One region of the Shewanella sp. AC91-MNA-CIBAN-0169 genome, then DNA from elsewhere that is predicted to be linked to it. Evidence: predicted binding sites of a transcription regulator. Region 1 holds the regulator's gene; the other holds the start of a gene.

Region 1 (7,324 bases):
CCTATTGCCCAGGTTATGACCGAAAATTGTGTTACCTGCCCTGCGGGGATTTTAGCCGCACAAGCACTGCAAATCATGGATGAAAAGAGCATCAACGGACTGATTGTCGTTAATGAAAAACATCAACCGATCGGAGCATTAAACATGCTCGATATGGTTAAAGCTGGAGTCATTTAATCATGTCAGAATCAACCTCGTTTCACCAAGGATTTTACGGCCCTGTCAGCAATGATATTTGGCAACGAGCTCAAAAAATCAAACTGTTAATCTGTGATGTCGATGGAGTATTTTCAGATGGACGTATTTACCTCAGTAATGCAGGTGAAGAACTCAAAGCGTTCCATACTCGTGACGGTTATGGTGTGCGTTCTTTGCTTACCAGTGGTATCCATGTTGCCGTGATAACAGGACGTAAATCCAAGATTGTTGAAAACCGCATGACGGCATTAGGTGTAACACATATTTATCAAGGTATTGATAATAAATTTGAGCCTTTTGAGCAATTATTGTCGCTCTATAATGTGACTGCTGATGAAGTGGCTTACATTGGCGATGACATGGTAGACCTACCTGTAATGAAAGCCGTAGGACTAGCCGTTTGTGTCGGTGATGGTCATCCGTTTGTCAAACAACAGTGCCATATGACAACCACCCTCAATGGTGGCCACGGCGCACTGCGTGAACTCACCGATTTATTACTATTAAGCCAAGATAAATTTGCCAGTGCTCATGGTATGAGTATATGAGTAGAGTCACGCTAGGTATTATTGCTTTTTTTGGGCTTGCTTTTATATTGTACTGGCAAGCACAAGTAAAACGCAGTGAAATGGACGCGGTACAAATACGCGGTATTGAGCGCCCAGATTTTGTTGCAGATAACCTACGCACTACAGAATTCAATCAACTAGGTTTCGTCGAAAGTCGAGTCAGCGCCGAACACATGGAGCATTACGCCTCAAGTGACATCACTCACTTTACCAAACCGATTTACCTCATTTACCCTGAAAACGGTAAAGCACAATGGCAATTAAGTGCAGACCGTGGGCAATTGAATAAAAATACCAGCAAAGTCACATTAGAAAATAATGTTATTATTGATGCCATTGATATAGAAGAACCCCTGCAGTCACTGAGTACCCAAGCTATTTCGGTGGATTTAACCACTATGATAGGATCCTCGCAAGAGATGGTGTACATCAAAGGTAAAGGGTTTATTATTCAAGGTTTAGGCCTACATGCTGACTTGAATTCGCAAAAATTATCGCTACTAAGCCAGGTAGAAGGAACATATGAGCCACATTAATCGTCTCCACACTCGCGCCAATGTTATGTTATTAAGTAGCATACTTTGTATATTGAGTTTGCCTGCCATAGCGAAACAAGGGGATCTGAAACAAGAATTGAAAATCGCTTCAGTCAGTCAGTCTGCCGACATTAAGAATAATCAAATTGTTTTTAATGGTCCGGTAACGATTGTCCAAGGCACGATTAATATCAATGCAGATCAGTTACGGGCGTTTACCCCTGAAAACACCACCAGCAAGAGATTAATTGCTACTGGCACCCCAGCTACATTTTCACAAGAATTAGATGACGGTAAAATTGGTACCGCAAGTGCTAACGAAATTAGCTATGACCTTGCCACTACTACACTCACATTGACTGGCAACGCCAAATTGGATCAATCTGGTAGCCAGGTTACCGGTAATAAAATCAAGTACAACATCAGTGCTCAAGAGCTGATTGCCGAAAGTACTGGTACAGGACAAGATCGGGTAATCACCATCATTCAACCAGAGAATTTCCAAGACGAGTCAGCGCCAAAGCAAAAACTCCCTGAAATTCCTGTTAACAAGCAGATCAAACCATGACCCAAATTACCTTAACCGCTGAAAATCTAGCTAAAAGCTATAAAGCTCGTCAAGTTGTTAAAGATGTGAGCTTAACGGTTAAAACCGGCCAAATTGTCGGTCTTTTAGGCCCCAATGGTGCAGGTAAAACCACCACCTTTTATATGGTTGTCGGCTTAGTAAAAAGCGATAAAGGCCGAATATTGATTGACGATGACGACCTTACTGCCGATCCAATGCATTTGCGCGCCCGCAAAGGTATAGGTTACTTACCACAAGAAGCCAGTATTTTCCGCAAGCTCACCGTTTACGACAACATAATGGCCGTACTGCAAACTCGCAAAGAGCTCAGCACAGACCAACGTATTGAGCAACTTGAGCACTTACTCGAAGAGTTCCACATTACTCACATACGCGACAGCCAAGGCATGTCGTTATCGGGTGGTGAACGTCGTCGTGTTGAAATTGCGCGCGCTTTAGCTGCTAATCCAAAATTTATTTTGCTTGATGAGCCCTTTGCTGGTGTTGATCCTATTTCGGTCATCGACATTAAAAAAATCATCCAACAACTTAAAAACCGCGGTTTAGGGGTATTAATTACCGACCATAACGTACGTGAAACGCTAGACGTTTGTGAGCGAGCCTATATCGTTAGCCAGGGTAATTTAATTGCCGAAGGCACACCAGATGAGATATTAAGTAATCAACAAGTTCGAGCTGTGTACTTAGGTGAACAATTCAAGCTATAGTTACTTTACTGGCCTTTTAGTCTAGCTAACTCATTTCATTGAACGATACCTAAACAACGTTAAATGTCATTGATGTTTATGGCAATCTATTACAGTTCGAGATTGTCATTTTTATGGAAAATCATCTAGGGATAAGCGGTAAATGAAAGCGTCACTCCAACTTAAAATGGGTCAACACTTAACCATGACCCCACAATTGCAGCAAGCCATTCGCTTACTGCAATTATCGTCATTGGAGCTACAGCAGGAAATCCAACAAGCATTAGATTCAAATCCATTGCTTGAAATAGAAGATGAGTTTTCTGAAGCAAAAGACTCCTTAAAAGAAAACCGCGACCAAGCGGATACAGACTTTAGTGACAACAGTATTGTTAATGTCGAAAAAGACACTTCCACCGTCGACATAGCAGAATCCATGACCAAAGAAACCATGGATGATTTAGCCATGGATACCACATGGGATGAAGTATACACAGCCTCACCTATGTCAGGTTCAGGCAGTGCAAGCATGCGCGATGACGACATGCCCTTTCAAGGTGAAACCACCGAAGGTCTGTACGAACACTTAGAATGGCAAAAAAATCTCACTCCATTTTCAGACACCGATCTCGCCATTGCCACCGCCATTATTGATGCCATTGATGAACGCGGTTATTTAACCCAAAGTACCGAAGATATTCTCGAAGCCATGGGTGATGAAAATGTGGAACTAGATGAGGTTGAGGCGGTATTAAAACGCGTTCAACACTTTGATCCTGTGGGTGTTGCAGCACGTGATTTAAGCGAATGCCTATTTATTCAATTAGCGCAATACTCTAACGACACACCCCATATCGATAATGCCCGTTTGTTAATTAAAGGCTATTTAGAGTTAATTGCTGGCCGTGATTTCAGATTATTGATGCGTAAAACAAAACTAAAAGAAAATGAGTTACGTGACGCAATCACTCTAATCCAGACACTCAATCCTCGTCCGGGCTTATTAATTACCCCCATGGATGATGAATACGTGATTCCCGATGTCACAGTATTAAAGAAAAATGGCCGTTGGGTAGTAGAGTTAAACCCAGACAACATGCCTAAAATTGGTGTTAATCAGCAATATGCAGCCATGGCTAGAGGCAGTAAAAACCCGTCGGATAGTCAATTTATTCGAGGCCATCTGCAAGAGGCTAAATGGTTTATTAAAAGTATTGAAAGCCGTAATGATACTTTACTTAAAGTGGCAAATTGCATTGTGCAATTTCAGCAAGGCTTTTTTGAATATGGCGAAGAAGCCATGAAGCCTATGGTGCTCAATGATATCGCTGAAGCTGTAGAAATGCATGAATCGACCATTTCACGAGTCACCACACAAAAATATATGCACACCCCTCGAGGCTTATTTGAACTAAAATACTTCTTCTCTAGCCATGTCAGTACTGACGATGGCGGGGAATGCTCATCAACGGCCATTCGTGCTTTTATCAAAAAGCTGGTTGCCGCAGAAAACCAGAAAAAACCACTGAGTGACAGTAAAATGGCTCAGCTTCTGGCAGAACAGGGCATAAACGTTGCTCGTCGTACGATAGCAAAATACCGTGAAGCAATGATGATCCCGCCCTCAAACCAACGTAAGAGTTTATAACCTACTAGGCAATGGAGGATTTTTTATGCAAATAAGTCTGACTGGACGTCATGTCGAAATAACAGAATCTTTACGTGAATACATCCACAGTAAATTTTCAAAGCTTGAACGACACTTCGATCAGATCCATAATGTACACGTTGTGCTCAATGTAGAAAAATTACAACAAAAAGCAGAAGCCAAAATCAACATTAATGGCGCAGAAATTTTTGCAATGTCAGAAAGTACTGATATGTATGCTGCAATAGACGCCCTGATCGATAAACTCGACCGTCAGGTAATTAAACACAAAGAGAAGAATACAAAACACTAACGATGGAACTTTGTACCATTCTGCAGCCGGAATGCACTACCTGTGCCACACCGGGCAGTAAGAAAAAAGTACTGGAACTCATCAGCAATTTAGTCGCTGCCCAGTACCCAACCCTGTCTTCGCAAGAGGTTTTTGAAAGCCTGTTAGCGAGAGAGAAAATGGGTAGCACAGGTATAGGAAATGGCATTGCGATACCTCATGGTAGATTAACGACCATCGATCACCCTATCGCGATATTTATTAAATGTGAAGAAGCCATTGCCTTTGATGCAATCGATAAGCAACCCGTGGATCTTTTATTTGCTTTGTTAGTACCTGCAGACCAGTGCCAACAACATTTAGGCACGTTATCGAGCATGGCCCAAAAGTTAAGCGATAAGCAAATATTGAAACAGCTTCGTAAAACTCACGACGCAACAGAACTTTATCAGGTTATTACTGCATGAAACTAGTTATAGTATCGGGACGTTCAGGCTCAGGGAAATCCGTTGCCCTGAGAGTATTAGAAGACCTAGGATATTATTGTGTTGATAATTTGCCTTTACCACTCATTGGCACATTATTAGCCCAGCTTAAAGGCAGTAATGATTTGGTTGCGATTAGCGTTGATGTTCGTAACATTGCAGAACAAGGTAAAGTGCTTCAAGACCAATTGGCACTACTTCAAAATGACACTGAAATTATCAGTTTCTTTTTAAATTCCAATGACAAAGTATTGCTTAAACGTTACAGCGAAACACGTCGATTACACCCGTTATCTAAAAATCATATTTCACTGCAAGAAGCGATAAAACTAGAAGGCCGTTTACTTGAGCCTATCGCAAAAATTGTTGATCACTATATCGACACTTCTGCGCTAAATATCTACGAATTAAGCGACCAAGTTAGGCAAATATTATTAGGCAGTGTTGATAAAGAGTTAGTGATTAACTTTGAATCTTTTGGCTTTAAACACGGCATGCCGACAGAAGCAGATTTTATGTTTGATGTACGCTTTTTACCCAACCCACATTGGGAAATAGAACTGCGTCCATTTACGGGTTTAGATGAGCCCGTACAAGAATTTTTAGGTCGTCAGCCATTAGTTAATAAATTTATTTGGCAAATTGAAAACCTATTTGAAACTTGGATGCCGCATTTAGAACGTAACAATCGCAGTTACCTTACCATCGCGATTGGTTGTACTGGTGGTCAGCACCGTTCGGTATATATTGCAGATCAATTAGCAAAACGATTTCGACAAGGCAGTAAACACACGGTTAATGCTCGCCACAGAGAATTAAATATCAGTGATACTAATAACTAAGTGAGCATAGGATCGCGTCAATGATCAAACTTGAACGCCAAGTGACCATTTCAAATAAATTGGGCTTACACGCCCGTGCCGCCACAAAACTCGCGATGTTAGCGGCGGATTTTGATGCTAACATCACCTTAACTCAAGGCGAAAAAAACGCCAGCGCAGCTAGCGTACTTGGGCTATTAATGCTTGAAAGTGGTATCGGTAAAATGATTACGGTGACAGCTCAAGGCCCAGATGCTGAAGTGGCATTAAACGCAGTGTGCGATCTCATTAATGCTAAATTTGATGAATCTTGTTAATTTTTTAATCGCATTGAATTTATAAATAGCCTGTAATGTGTGAATAGCTGCAAGTTACTCATGCTTTAAGCCACCGTCATCCTTATTTTATGCGGCCTCTAAATGACTAGGCCATACTAACCAAACTGTCACGACATTGATGATCACCAGTAGACATCAGTCCCTCAAAAATATTAGCCCTTAGGTTTATCTCTCGCAGTTGATACCAATCTCATTAGTATCAGTTCATCCTGCGGGAGTTAGCGTTTAACATGATAAAGACATTACCGCTTCTAGCAACGGATCCAGTGCAACTCTGTTTCCGTGACGTGGTACGTCTATAGTATGTAAAGCAGCATTGGCTGCTGCAGAATTTCACCGCAGAAGTCATTTAAGTATTTTATTTCTGCATTTCATTGTCTTACGTAAAGACAGCTATTTCTGCATTTATACGCCTTGAACTGTACAACCTGAGAAACCCAGAATAATGACATACTGAATAATATAAGTATGACGAATAGGAAGTAGATATATGGGTAAAGAGTACCTAGACAATGAGATAACAGAACAACGTCTCAATCAACTCGTTCAAGCACTAGACAGTGGTCTGTTTGTCCATGCCCGTAACATGCTACATACCATGTCACCTAACGATGTCGCCCTTATTCTCGAATCATCACCGCCCAAAAATCGTCAGGTGTTATGGCAACTCATTGACCAACAATATGCTGGGGAAATTCTTGACGAATTAGGTGAAGAACTTAAAGATTCACTTATTAGCAGCATGACACCAGAGAAGCTTGCCCAGGCCACAATAGGCATGGATACAGATGACATGGCCTATATTCTTCGCAGTTTACCCGATGATGTTTACAAGAAAGTGCTCAAATCAATGCGAAGCCAAGACCGGGATAGAGTAGAGCAAGCATTGCGTTACCCAGATGATACTGCCGGCAGTATCATGAATACTGATACCGTCACCCTAAGACCAGATGTCAATATCGAAGTGGTATTACGCTATTTACGTCAACGGGGAAATTTACCTGATACGACTGATACTTTATATGTTGTGGATCGCCATGATCATGTTTTAGGCGGAGTAAGATTAGCTGATTTACTCACATGCGATCCAAGCGTAACGGTCCGCAGTATTATGGACACAGAATTAGAAAGTATTCCTGTAGAGATGTCCGATAAAGATGTG
Region 2 (7,324 bases), on a different contig from region 1:
TTTTTGCCGCAATACACAATAAAAATAACCGCCGCACCGCTTAGCGTTAACGAGTCATCATTTGTATGCACTGCACTAAAGCCCGTTTAGCTGCCATTTTATCGATTTTAATTTGGCAGCGTAGCATAGTTCCTTGCCAATTTGACCAAAAAACACTCGCTAACGTTGATGCCGGTAAGTCCGCACGAATATGCCCTTGTTGCTGCCCTTGTTGAATAAGTGCACTCAATAGGCCGATCCATTGATCATAAAGCTGATTCAAGGTTTGATGCAGTTGCGGCGACTGACTACTGACCTCTACCATCAAGTTACCCATCAAGCAGCCGCGTGGTTCACTGCCACTAAACAGCTCGTCAATGAGTTGATGATATCCATTTAGCACAGTAGATAAATTGGTTTTAAAGTTTACGCTTGAATCGATAGCGATAGGTTGAATGCGCTGCTGGAAATAATGTTCAGCCACAGCTGCAGCAAACGCTTCTTTACTGGCAAAGTAATGATAAAAAGAACCTTTAGGAATACCCACTTCGTCGAGAATTAATTTAATACCTACTGCGCTATAACCGTGTAACGCAAAAAGCTTTTCACCTACGACGCATATTGACTGTCTACTCGCTGCACTTTTATTCATTTAACCTCCATTTTTTAGTGATAGGATAAACAAGAATAGACCAGTCGGCTAATTTTAGTTACTGATAAGCTAAAACATGCGCTTTTATCTTTAGATGATTCAACAAAATTGTCCCATCAAAGCTCTATTTCTGGATCAATCCATCATCTATATACGCAACCAAAATATGTTTCCGACAAAACTTAAGCTCAGTAGTGGACTTTGAAAAACCATGTTCTATCAGCACCACGGCATTAAATGCAGCGGTAACCACGCAGGCTTTTCAACATAACATAATTACTATCGGCCAGATTTCTTATAAGCAAAAAATCTACCCAAGATGGAACAGAAAAAACAGCCAATATATGGGTAAATACTGCTTGTACCACCCTGAATAAAACGGGGTTAACCACTATGGGTATTATTGGCTATCGACTCTTTCAATAACTGCATATTTTCATCACGCCGATCAGAATAACTATTGTCCATATGCTCATCGACTAGCTGTTCACAACGCTTTTGGGCTTCATATTGCTTGAGGGGATCCACTTCTTTATCAGTTTGCGCTTGGCACAATACATTGCCACAGCCAGATAGTAACAACACACTTGCCAACGCTAGCCACGACATGACATTTAACAGCGGTTTTATCACATGGTTTGTCATAGAAAAGAGCATCCTTAAGTCACCACTTCACATACTTATTTTAGGCATAAAAAAACCAGCACGAAGGCTGGTTTTAAGTATAACCGAATAAATTATCCTGTTACACGTAACTCATCGACTACATCTTTAACGTCATCGGTATTTTTAGCGATGGTTAAGGCTAAATCACGTTCTGCATCGCTCGACACAGTACCTTTTAAGGTCACAACACCATGTGCGACATCAACGTTAATATCGGTGCCCGACACGTCAGCAGAGAATAATAATCGGGTTTTCACTACAGCAGCAACTTTCGAATCTGTGAGTGAGTCACTTAAATCTTTGCTGTCTTTATCACTGTGCTGCTTCATCACCGAAAGCTCATTGTTAACGTCTTTTACGCCATCTAAGCTTTTAATTAACTCTCCAGCAAGTGACTTATCAACACTGCTGTTAACTTTACCTGTTAGGGTCACGTTGCCATCATGCACGTCGGTATTAATATCAAATGAGTTCAGATTTGCATTTAACAAAAGTGTGGTTTCAGCTTTACCATCGATCCACGCATCTTTTGCATCATCTTGCCAATCTTGTGCTGCATTTGCACCGAATGCCATTGAACCTAACATAATGCTCATTACTACAGATAATGTGGTCTTGTTCATAAAGTTTTCCTCCGTTGTTAATCTCAAGGAATACAATGCGTGAACCATGCCAATTATTATAAGTATCTGTTAATAATGAATTAACAAGTATTCATGGTTATTTTCATCTTACTGATAGATGATAATATCGGACTTTTTTACCGACGCTAGGTAAATTTTTCATCGTTGCGATGAGAATTAATGACTCTTAATTGCATTCGCGGAATAGCCTGCTCTAGCATTAAATGACCCCTCTAGAGAATGAACAGATGACTAATGCCGTACTATTATGCTGTCAGTCAGGTAAACACACGCTAGTCACAAATTAACATCTATTAAAACACGCTGTTTGTGTCGCCGATGGCTAAGTATGAGCAAAAGAGAGGTTTTTCATGGTGTCACAGCTCATTTGTAGCCAAGCAATACCTTCGGCAAGTTGGCTAGCAACACGCTGGTTTTTAGTTTTTCTAGCCGTTTGTTTTAAATGAACCAAGACCTGTTGTTCGGTTTCAACCAATACCGCAATCACTTGGGGTAACGGCTTATGCTGTATAACCTGCTCAGCCTTAGCATAGTGTCGATGTGAGGATTGTTGATGATAAGTTTGACTGTCTATTGGCCTTGCTTGGCTTGTTCGCACCACGCTAAACAAAGGAGTTAAACGATCCAGCATGCATTTTCGAATGTCGGCCATGTGGATAAAAATCCGTTTGATGTTGTAATCGTCCGCCCCTAATGTAGCTTGGGAATAAAATTGTTGCCCTTCCTGGCATAAATCAATTGCCTCATGTAATAGCCATACATCGGACTCAACCTGTTCTTCTCGAGTAAATGATTTCAATGTAAATCCTCCTGCATTCGATAATTTTACTGGCACTTTGTTGGATGGGTTGTGTAACATATACGGGTACAGCACACTTTATTAAGCAAAAACTAAACCATGTACACCCCATGTACATGGGCAAAAATTAATTAACCTTCTAATAGTTAAAGTTATTATAATTTGTCCGGGTCTGAGTTAATTACCTAATTACACGGAATGATCACTTGTGATTGTCAACACGACATCACTGGTAAACATTAGACTTAACACCACAGGGAGTGAATCGGTATGCCACGTCCAACACTTTTTTATCATTTACACCGTCGTCAAGAAGGTGAAGCACGGCTCCTGGCCTTACCGAGTTGTCAGCACTTTAATAAGATTGCTAGTTCAGTTGACCAGCCCTGGTTAGACCAACTGCACAGTAACTCGATAGATGTTGCGATCATTGAATTATCACAGTTAAGCCAACTAGAATACGCAGAGTTAACTGACAGTGCGTTAATGTCTGATATTGAATTCATCTTCTTAAGCGAAGGTAAACCGAATCCTAACTTAGATTACTTAATGTCAAAAAGCGCTGGTTATCATTTTCGTCAGCCTTACGATGCCGACGCAATCAACGACACCTTAGAAGACTTTGCCCAAGACTTGCAGTCACAATCGACAAAACAACAACAGCCATTTTCTAGTGAACTAGACCAATACGGTTTGTTGGTTGGTTCATCGCGGGCAATGCACAAGTTGTATCGTACTATTCGTAAAGTTGCCGTAACCGAAAGCAACGTACTTATTGTCGGTGAAAGCGGTGCGGGTAAAGAGCTTGTAGCCAACACCATCCACCTGGCCAGTCACCGAATCAACCAACCATTTATCGCCATTAACTGTGGTGCATTAAGCCCTGAACTGGTCGACAGTGAGCTGTTTGGCCATGTAAAAGGCGCTTTTACCGGTGCTCATCGTGATCACCGTGGTGTATTCGAGCAAGCAGAAGGCGGTACCTTATTTCTTGATGAAGTCACCGAAATGCCGCTAGAACATCAAGTAAAATTGTTACGCGTACTCGAAAACAATGAATATCGCTCTGTCGGCTCACAACAGCTTAAAAAAGCCAATGTTCGCATTGTTGCTGCCACCAATCGCGATCCAGCTGACGCTATTGATGCTGGGCGTTTTCGCGAAGATTTATATTTTCGTTTAGCGCATTTCCCTATCCTAGTGCCACCATTACGCGATCGTAGCAATGACATCAGTGGCCTAGCACAACATTTTTTAGCCTACCGAAATACTGCTGAAAAACTGACTAAAACCTTTTCAGATGATGCGATTAAACTTATCCAACAACAAAAATGGCCTGGAAATGTTCGCGAACTAAAACACGCAATAGAACGTGCATATATTTTGGCAGAAGATACTATTTTACCGAGTCATATCACGGTGACACCTCTGGAACCATCAACTGAGCCTTTAGCTGACGACGTACAAATACCTGCTGGTATGCGCTTAGATGAACTTGAAAAAGTAGCTATTTATCAAGCGCTCGACAACTCATTGGGCAATAAAAATGATACTGCCAAACAGCTCGGTATTAGCGTCAAAACCCTTTACAACAAACTCAGTAAATACGAAGACCAAACCGGTTCAGACGAACCATAGCGTCATTAAACGTGTTTGCTCGCTTCTGGCACAAGCACATTTAATGACCTGGGTTTGACTTTAATACACAAATCTTCTGATTCAAATAACTCACCATCGATCACATATTGGCAAGACGAATCTGTGTTTAAGTAGATTTTTTTTGCTTGCTCATGATGAATTTGACTCTGTTGATTATCTTCACGTTCTCCAGTTAAGCCTGCAAATAGCAACTCGGTCATACTCAATAACTGTTGTGGCGATGTCTCACTCGATTCAATCCAGGTAATATCTAACAAGCCATCGGTAATATTGGGTTCGCCATTACCTAGCGCTAACAAGCTGGTAAATGGCGCAGCATTGGCTATCACTAGGCTAGTGGTGTTAATCACTTTAATATCGCCACCATCGATCTGCACTCTTATCGACAATGGCTGGTTTTCGCCTACCGCCTCCCACAAACCATTAAGGTAGGCTAATTGTCCTAGGGCATCTTTTTGGTCACGGTCAGCCTTCGCTATCATTTTTTGTTCAAAGCCTAGCCCCACCAGCAACAACATCAACTCATCATTACATGTAGCAGTATCAACACGTTGTGAATAACCTTGAATCAAAATATCAAGCGCTTGCGATACCGGCACCAATTTACTGGCGGCGCCAAACAAAGTATGACTTAGTGCATTGGTGGTTCCCATCGGAATAATACCTAAGAAAATATCGGTATCAACAATCACTGATGCCACCTCGTTAACCGTACCGTCGCCACCACAGGCAACTATAATATCTGCGCCCTTTTGTTTAGCTTGTTTGGCTAATTGCACTGCAGACTTATCTTTGGCGGTATACAGCACTTCAAGCTGAAAGTAATCCGTCAAGGTTTGGGTAATATGGTCTGCTTCATCATGCCATTTACCACCACCAGACACTGGGTTAACAATCAACCAAGCACGTTTGTGAATATTAATTTGTTGCTGACTATGCATTTTTTCTATAGCGGCCAACTGCCATTTATTTAACCGTGCCGTTTGGCGGATACTATTGATGGATTTAAGCACATCATTAACATTACGATTTCTCTCACGGCAGACTAAATAAGCCGCTAATACCAACACCGAACGCCCCCGGCCTAGCGCGCAATGCACTACTACATTTTTACCATTACTGACTTGAGTGTGTAACCAATTAATGGCTTGATTTAACTGCGCGACAGTCGGTACGCTGTGATCTAATATGGGAATATTTAAATAGCCAATATTTTCATCAAACAAGGTCCACTCTAATGCGTCAAATTCGGCAGTAACATCCAAAATTGCATCAATTTTTTCATGCTTAAGTCGGTCAATATCACTGGGAAACAATCGGCAGGCTAAATACAACTGCTTATCTATTTTTTGGATTACGGGCACTTTGTCATGCTTTCTTGCCCAGGCGTTATACAGCTGGCACCCCATTAAAAAGGGAACAAAACTCCAACTGATATACCAAGGAATGCTGCCATCTTGGCTTTTTCGGAAAATGCCTGCGCTATTAAACCAATAAGCTGAACTCACCAGCCCCAAAGATAATGCAACCCAAGCAAAAATAACCTTAAGTAACACATAAGGAAGCGCCACACATAAGCACAAAGCCAATAATGCGCCAACAGTATAATAATATTTAATATGAATACGGGTTAGCATTGTGGTCCTCCTGTTGTAAAAAAAGCAGCACATGTGTGCTGCTTAGGCTAATACTTATCTTAATAACTATCTGGTTATTTCGTCGCTGTCAGTCAAACATTCCACCTCGACTTACATTGGTTTAAATGGAATGACTCTACCTAGAACAATGCATTTTGAGTTGTAACACTTAACGACTTAAACAAATAAAATAGTTAATGTGATTGGTACAATGCTTAACAGTCTGGATCTTCAGCTTTCATACCTTCTTTAACATCTTCACATGTATCTTCAACTGCATTACCGGCATCTTGCATCATTTCATCCACTTTCTCACCTGCGTTTTCAGCTTTGTTATCTGAACATGCTGATAAACCGGCCGTTAAAAACACCATTAAACTTGCCATTGTCAGTAGTTTTAATAAATTCATATTCATCTCCTGGATGATGGTTGTAATCGTATAAACTTGTTTAAGCAGCCTCAACTTGGATTAAGGTAAGGGGTTAATACTATCCTCGGGGAGCTTTGCCTCTAATCGCATTGGCTACTAACGAAATCACTAGCAACACAATAAAAATAAAGAAAATAATTTTCGCGATGCCTGCTGCTGCACCTGCAATACCGGTAAACCCCAATAGACCCGCTATAACGGCTATCACTAAAAACATTAATGTCCAGCCCAACATAAAAACCTCCTTGGTGTACGGTTTACATTGTGATGTGCGTTGAATTTACGCTGACGATTGATACAAATATCTTATCTCTATCGTAAAAATTAACGATTCACACCACGACTATGAATTAGTTAAAGCCAGCATCATGCCAACTTTTAAAAAAAGCCATAAGACCATGATTTTTATGGTTTTAAAATTTAAAGCAAGAAAGTCAATAATGAGAAAGCCATAGATGAGCAGGCAATTTTTACCGATGATACGGTAAGAGTTTCAGGCTATCACGGTTAGATAACGAAATATCGATGTGTAAACAAAAATGCATCTAGCGGCTGTAATGGCTTACCTTTTATGAGGCAACTTAAGTGAAATTAAGGCAGCAAGAGCTATAAAACCACTCGATATCCATAAACAAGCTTCTAAGCCATAGGCTTGATAGACCCAACCTGACAGTATCGTTCCAATCAACCTTCCCATGGCATTGGCCATATAGTAAAAGCCCACATCCAGTGACACGCCATCACTGCCAGCATAGCTAACAATTAAGTAGCTATGCAGTGATGAGTTAATCGCAAACACCGCGCCAAACATTAATAAACCGATGACGACACTTTCTAGCACATAAAAATCGGCATGT

What was found. Region 1 encodes sigma-54, which starts transcription at its own class of promoters, with help from an activator protein. Its sites were predicted from a motif close to GTTGGCACGNNNNTNGNNT; they were not measured.
Region 2: a site for sigma-54 is predicted at 1,956-1,974, ahead of AAEY98_RS05485 (BON domain-containing protein). Genes of this name have one in related genera too.

Annotation. Positions count from the first base shown of each region.
Region 1 is NZ_JBEOPM010000026.1:55,759-63,082, forward strand. It holds gene AAEY98_RS18420 (KpsF/GutQ family sugar-phosphate isomerase) at 1-177, shown strand, start outside; gene kdsC (3-deoxy-manno-octulosonate-8-phosphatase KdsC) at 180-746, shown strand; gene lptC (LPS export ABC transporter periplasmic protein LptC) at 743-1,303, shown strand; gene lptA (lipopolysaccharide transport periplasmic protein LptA) at 1,290-1,871, shown strand; gene lptB (LPS export ABC transporter ATP-binding protein) at 1,868-2,599, shown strand; gene AAEY98_RS18445 (RNA polymerase factor sigma-54) at 2,742-4,226, shown strand; gene hpf (ribosome hibernation promoting factor) at 4,252-4,539, shown strand; gene ptsN (PTS IIA-like nitrogen regulatory protein PtsN) at 4,542-4,985, shown strand; gene rapZ (RNase adapter RapZ) at 4,982-5,845, shown strand; gene AAEY98_RS18465 (HPr family phosphocarrier protein) at 5,866-6,141, shown strand; gene mgtE (magnesium transporter) at 6,653-7,324, shown strand, end outside.
Region 2 is NZ_JBEOPM010000004.1:32,266-39,589, reverse strand. It holds gene AAEY98_RS05495 (TetR/AcrR family transcriptional regulator) at 47-631, opposite strand; gene AAEY98_RS05490 (hypothetical protein) at 1,016-1,276, opposite strand; gene AAEY98_RS05485 (BON domain-containing protein) at 1,369-1,920, opposite strand; gene AAEY98_RS05480 (hypothetical protein) at 2,264-2,740, opposite strand; gene AAEY98_RS05475 (sigma-54 interaction domain-containing protein) at 3,011-4,378, shown strand; gene AAEY98_RS05470 (diacylglycerol kinase family protein) at 4,384-6,036, opposite strand; gene AAEY98_RS05465 (hypothetical protein) at 6,252-6,446, opposite strand; gene AAEY98_RS05460 (DUF1328 family protein) at 6,526-6,702, opposite strand; gene arsJ (organoarsenical effux MFS transporter ArsJ) at 7,030-7,324, opposite strand, start outside.